One region of the Alteromonas sp. S167 genome, then DNA from elsewhere that is predicted to be linked to it. Evidence: predicted binding sites of a transcription regulator. Region 1 holds the regulator's gene; the other holds the start of a gene.
The links. The regulator FNR, encoded in region 1, switches genes on or off when oxygen is low (the NO sensors DNR and NnrR bind a similar motif). The targets are predictions, from matches to a motif close to TTGATCTAGATCAA.

Region 1 (3,428 bases):
CTAAAACGTCACAGTTGAGTTCATCAATAACGTGTTCCGCAGTGTTTCCAATAAGTGCCGCAGATAGGCCTACGCGCCCCACAGTACCGATTATTACTAGCTCTGCATCAATATCTTTGGCAACTTGCGGTATCACTTTTTCAGGGAGGCCCTCTTTCACGATACACTTTTCATCGGGAACACCATATTTAAGCGCGTGTGCCTGCATCTCATTATTGTGGTGATTCTTAACCGCATTATGATAGTTCTCAGGGTCGAACTCTGGCACTTCAATGGCGACATTAAGCGGTGTTGTTGGATAGCTATTAACTAGATTCACATTGCCTTTGAGTAACGTGGCGTAGTCGTTTGCGATAAGTGTAATTTTATCATTTAGGGCAGCATGTTCATTGTCTTCGCTACCCACGTTAACTGCAGCGATTATCTCGCCGTTTTCCGGCCAATCGTGGTCTTTAACTAATAGTACAGGGCAGGGACATTTACGCATTAAATGCCAATCAGTTGGCGTAAATAGTACAGACGCCAAGTCATCATGTCGCTTTGTGGCTTTTACAACAAGATCAACCTTGTCGTTTAACGTATAGGAAATAATTGATTCGTAAGCGCGGTTGTTCCACTCAACCACAATATCGGCTTCTTGGAATCCTAAAGCATTCAAGTGGTTCTTTAACCACTTTGCTTGTTCATTGGTAACCGCGTCGCGCATTGACTCACGCTCATCGCCGCTTAACATTGTGGTCATGTCGTAAGAAAGGTCGTAAACCACTAACATAGCAGTAACCGAAGCGCCTGTTTTTGCGGCTAGTTCAAACGCCCGGCTTAACGCAGGCTGGCTGTCTCGTTCAGTATCAACAATCGCTAAAATATGTCTACACTCAATCATGTGATGTCCCGTTAAAACGAACCATATATGTTTAGTGTAAACGACAAACTCGAAAACGAAAGTTGAACTAGATCAATATTTTGCTAATTCGAAAGGTGATGGCTAGTGAACTTAAACATAAGTTCTTAAGTGCCCACCTATCCGTTGCACACAATACTCGGGCCGTTTAAAGCCTCTAGTTTCTCGTTTAAGCGGTCAAAGTTCTTGATAGTAATAAGTCTGCCGTCTACCTTAATAATATCTTCTTTTTGAAAACGACTGAGTAAACGACTAATTGTTTCTATGGTAAGCCCTAAATAATTTCCAATTTCGTTTCGTGTCATCGTTAGATGGAATTCACGATGTGAGAAACCACGCTCTTCGAAACGTTGTGATAGATGAGAGATAAAATACAACAAACGCTCTTCTGCTGTACGCTTATTGAGTAGCATGATCATGTCGTGATCTTGTTTAATTTCAGCACTCATAAAGCTCAATATTTGATGTCTTAGTTTCGGGAACTGCACCGACATTTCATCAAGAGTTTCGTAGGGGAGTTCACATACCATTGCCGTTTCCAGCGCTTGTGTGTAGCTTTGGTGTTTATTCTCACGCAGCGCGTCAAAGCCTATGATATCGCCTGGAAAATGGAAGCCAGTAATTTGCTCCTCGCCTTCGTTATTGGTTACAAAAGACTTAAAAGAACCCGTGCGCACAGCAAATAAAGAGCGAAATGTATCGCCCGTACTAATTAATATATCACCTTTGTGAAGGGGCTTTTTACGCTCGATAATGTCATCTAAAGATTCAATTTCAGTTTTATTCAGTGCCACAGGTAAACACAAATGGCTAAAACTACAGTTCTGACAGTGAATTGAAAACTGGCTTCCTGCGCTCATGACAAGACCTCACAATAGTTATGGTTATTTACCAATAATACCGCAAGCTTTAAAGGATTGCCCGATAAATCAAAAGCACTGAATATAAAGCCATTAACACCGCAATGACTTGTCGGGTAACAGTATGTTGAAAGCCACGTAAAAGAAGCTGGCTGCCTGCACTGGCGGCCAACAATGTTGGTAAGGTTCCCAGTCCAAAAAATAGCATTAACGCCGCACCTTGCGTTGCATTACCTGCGGCTAAAGACCACGTAAGTGTAGAGTAAACAAGGCCACAAGGTAGCCAGCCCCAAATAATACCGTAAGGAATGGCATGCATTGGTGATTTAAAAGGAAGAAACTTTTTAGAAACAGGTTGAAGCTTAGAAAACAAACCTTTACCAAACGATTCTAGTGCGGTTAAAACGGTCCACCACTTTCCTAGATAGCACGCTAATAACAACAGCATAATGCCGCTTAACAGCGTAAGAACATAATTTGCCAAAGGAATAAATTCAGACGCCATTTGGCCAATAGCACCGGTAAGCGCACCTGCAACGGTATAGCTAAATATGCGCCCCAAATTATAGGCAAATGTATAGGGAAGTGGGTTAGCATCCTTTGGGGAAACCATTCTTAGTGCGGCTACGATACCGCCACACATTCCAACGCAGTGCACACCGCCGGCAAGACCAATGAGAAACGCAGATAGATAGTTAATACCTTCCATATTTAGCGCTTCGATTCTTTATTTACTGTTTCTTGGTTTTCACTACCCATGTTTTGTTTTTCTTCTTGACGCTGCAAGGCTTTTCGCTGCTCAGCGAGTTTTTTCTCTTCAGGTGGAAGGTCGTCATCAAACAAAATACTGTAACCTTGACGATCTAAATCTTCAAATTGATTAGACTTTACAGCCCAGAAAAAAATAACAATTGCCAACGCAACGATAATGATAGCAATGGGGATAAGGACGTAAATTATGCTCATTCTATTTCCCTAAAAGCCTTGTTGAATTGGTTACAACAATAATACTGCTTAACGACATACCCACAACGGCCATCCAAGGCGATAAAAGCCCAGTAACTGCAAACGGTAGAACCAATACGTTGTAGCCAACAGCCCAGCCGATGTTTTGTCGAATCTTTTGTTTCACTTTGTGTGCGGTTTCAATCAGCTCAGGCACAGACAGAAGCTGGTCGCCCAGCAAAATAACGTCGGCGGCAGTTTTTGCAACATCAGTAGCGTTGCCAACAGCTATAGCAACATCTGCACTGGCAAGTACAGGAGCGTCGTTAATGCCGTCACCCATCATCATCACTTTTTTACCCTGTTGCTGCATTTCAACTACCGCATTGTATTTTTTGTCAGGTGTAAGCCCGCCAAGTGATTTAGCTATAGGTAACGATTGCGTAACTGTATTTACATTGTCCTGTGTATCACCGCTTAACACGACTAACTCATGAGTTTTTGACAGCACGTTAAGTGTTTCTTTCGTATCTTCACGAAGGCTGTCACTCACTACAAAAGCAGCCAACAGTCGACCGTTTACAGTTAAAAACACATTCGCATCAATGTTCACGTCTTGCGGCTCTACTTTGCAAAACAAAGCTGTACCCATTAAACATTTTGCTTCATTAATCACCCCAGCAATTCCGCCGCCAGGTGTTACTTCAAATTGGCTAACCGTA
Region 2 (3,428 bases), on a different contig from region 1:
GTAAGCCTTGCGCGTAGTCTCAATAACCGGGTTAAGAATAGCGAAAAATGCGGTTTTTAAGTGCTCTGGCAACAGCGAGCTATTCTCAAGCACGTGCTTTGGCTCTTCTAAATAACTGTGAATATCAATGGTAGGGCGTTCTTTAAATGGTGTTGCTTGCGCCACTTGATGAATGCGGCCAATGAATCTGCCCATCCATTCAAGCTGATCTAAATTGTCGTTTTCAAACTGTCGACCGCCTACCGATGGAAATAGCGTAAAGCGATAGTCGGTGCCCTTAACATTATGGTGGTGCAGGGTACTACCATTCAATGCAATGGGGGCTGCGAGCGGAATTTCGCTTTCAACTAATGCTTTTGCGAACACGTGCTCTTCAAGTATTTGGGCGTCAGTCCATCGCCCAGGTCGGTAAAATTTAGCAACGTAGCGCTTCCCGTCTTCAGCTAAAAACTGATATACGCGGTTTTCGTAGCTATTAAGCGCAAGCAGGCCGCTTTGTAAAAAAATGCCCTGAGATTCCAGGGCATCAAGTATGGTGTCGGGGCTAAGCCCCGAGAAAGAAAAATCTGTCATCGATAAAGAAATTTAGTTGGCTCATCAACGGTAACTGCCTCGCCATCAATGGTGGTGGTTACGCTGATGAAGATATCCGTTACCGTATCTTCCAGATTATAGGCATCGGTTGCAACTGATATTGGCGTGCTGTACACCTCGCCACCTTTAACAGTAACCTGCTGTTCTCCAATGTAGGTGTAGTCAGGCAAACCTTTTACCGCAATAGTGTAGGTGTGCTCTTGCTGGGTTTTGTTAAGCACTTTAATGGTGTACACATTTTCAATTAGGCCTTCGTTGGTTTCTCGATACAGTGAGTTTCTGTCGCGAATGATGTCAACTTCAGTGGGGCTGCGAGTATAAATATTGGCGAATAACAGGCCTAACATAATAACTAACACCACGAAGTAACCTATTAGCTTGGGGCGAATAATATGCGTTTTGCCGCCTGCAAGTTCCTCTTCAGAAGTGAAGCTAATAAGGCCTTTGGGGTACCCCATTTTATCCATTACACCGTTACAGGCATCAACACATGCGCCGCAGTTGATGCACTCGTATTGCAGGCCATTTCGAATGTCGATACCGGTAGGGCACACTTGTACACATAAGTTACAGTCTATACAGTCACCAATGCCCTTTTCTTGTACTTGTTCATGGCTTAACTTTCTTGGGCGAGGGCCACGCTGCTCTCCGCGATTCGCGTTATACGACACGGTAAAGGTATCTTTATCAAACATTGCCGATTGGAATCGCGCATAAGGACAAATGTGCGTGCACATTATCTCACGCATATACCCTGCGTTTCCGTAGGTACATACAGCAAAAAAGATAACTGAGAACCCAGCCCAAAAGCTGGTATTAACGGTGAAGAAGTCAATGAATAGACGGTCGATGGGTGTGAAGTAGCCTACGAATGTGAGTGCAGTGAGCAGGGCAACAGCAATCCATGCGCTGTGTTTGGCTGTTTTGCGAAGAAACTTGTCGGTATCCATAGCGCGGTTATCTAGTGCTATGCGCTTGTTACGAGGACCTTCAATTTTCTCTTCAAACCAAGTGTAAATGTATACCCACGTAGTTTGCGGACACATGAACCCGCACCACACACGCCCCGCGAAAGTGGTGACGAAAAACAAGGCAAACGCCGATACAATAAATATGTACGCTAGCAGCGTAAGGTCTTGTGGCCATAGTGTTAACGAGAATATGGTGAAGCGCTGCTCGCCAATATCAAGTAACACTGCCTGCTGATTGTTGTACTGGAACCAAGGGATAATAGCGAACAGGCCTAAAAAGAATAGGCCGAAAAAACGGCGGAAAGATTCCAGTGGACCTTTTACGGCGCGCACGTAAATGCGGCTGCGAGAATCGTAACGTTTCCCTTCAATAGCCCCTTTGGGCTTATGCACTTTTACCGGAGTGACATTTTTTACCGGTATTTGGTCATTCATAGTTACACCTTCGCTAACAACATCTACTGCTACGTTGAGTATAACAGCATGTGCTACATCATCTTTAATGTAGATCAATAGTGGCGTGAATGATCCATTTTTTTTATGTTTCAGTCAATACTGAAAGTTCAGAAAGTTTGAGTCTGTGATTTTATGAAAGTTTAGTTCTAAGTTCAATTAAGGCCATTTAACCACTGACCTTAATCGAGCATTAGGTCAAACTGTCGCTATTGAATAAGGTTTACTTGCTGTACAGCAGTGTCTGTTTGAAGACCGAAATGACCTAAAACATAAGTATATGACGCGTCTTCACCGTCTATTCTGCTGCTATGAACGCCGTTAACTGTACATACGCCAGTTGCGCACACAATTTGATCAATATTGCTTTTAATGGAATACACGTTTCGACCAATAGGCACGTTGGCAATGCTGTCTAAAAATGGGCTTGAAATAGAAAGGCCGTCTCGTCCGCACGTACTTGACCACACGTTAAACGGGTACATGCCACATGTGCGCAGGCCTTTTGTTGCGCCTGCTATGCCTACGAAGCTATCCACAAAACCTGATGCTGCTAGTTTATCTATTTGTTGAATAGATAAGGTAACACCCATCGAGTGCGCGATAACATCAATACGCCCTGTGCACGATGCGTTTACTGCATCAATAATCGCATTCCTCACCGGTGTTTCCTCTGAACCGCTGTGGTTATTGCATGCAGCACATGTCTTTGAGCCCCAGTTCGGCAAGAACAAGTCGCTTGACGAGTAGCCTCGACGGTATAATTCACTAACCGTGTTATTCCAACTTGATGGTGACGCACTGTTCCCGTGTACTAATACGACAGCGTCTTTACACGCGTTAGCATAATTAGCTACAACCGACGAAATTAATAACAGAACTATCATTTTTATAATTTTCATTTTCTTCAACCTTTGCTTGTTAACAATTGTTTAACAAGGCTAAGGTAGAAGGCCTGTAACATTATTTCGATAGTACTTTCGTACAGCAAATGAACAATTTATAGTAAAGGAAAGCCAACACTCAAATATTGAGTGAATGCAAAAGATGATAGTAGTAAGGCGCACGTTGTTTATAGCAACGCGGTAATGCTGATGATGTGATTTAAACATATATGCAGGCATATATACTGGCGTATAGATAGCGCTATTTATGACCTATAAATGTATGTATATACTCACTAACGTTTAATGGAACTGAACGAGTTACAGTGCTTATTGTCAACCAAATATCTATGTTGAATAAGTGCTGTTAAACGTTGTATACAACTGTAGAAGTAGGCTGAGAAGTCATGTTACGTTTTTTTGTTATTGCTGCTGAAATTGTTCTTTTGGTACTGGTACTGCGCTCGCCTTTTGCACAATATTTATTTGAAGATGTGCAAAACTCTATTTCTGATTGGCTTGCAGA

Region 2: a site for FNR is predicted at 2,065-2,078, ahead of ccoG (cytochrome c oxidase accessory protein CcoG). Genes of this name have one in related genera too.

Annotation. Positions count from the first base shown of each region.
Region 1 covers NZ_JAZETR010000011.1:12,082-15,509, reverse strand. The annotation lists gene uspE (universal stress protein UspE) at 1-883, opposite strand, end outside; gene fnr (fumarate/nitrate reduction transcriptional regulator Fnr) at 1,021-1,761, opposite strand; gene V7R35_RS15570 (sulfite exporter TauE/SafE family protein) at 1,811-2,470, opposite strand; gene ccoS (cbb3-type cytochrome oxidase assembly protein CcoS) at 2,473-2,727, opposite strand; gene V7R35_RS15560 (heavy metal translocating P-type ATPase) at 2,729-3,428, opposite strand, start outside.
Region 2 covers NZ_JAZETR010000008.1:111,905-115,332, forward strand. The annotation lists gene V7R35_RS13305 (serine/threonine protein kinase) at 1-573, opposite strand, end outside; gene ccoG (cytochrome c oxidase accessory protein CcoG) at 570-2,000, opposite strand; gene V7R35_RS13315 (lipase) at 2,228-2,920, opposite strand; gene V7R35_RS13320 (hypothetical protein) at 3,310-3,428, shown strand, end outside.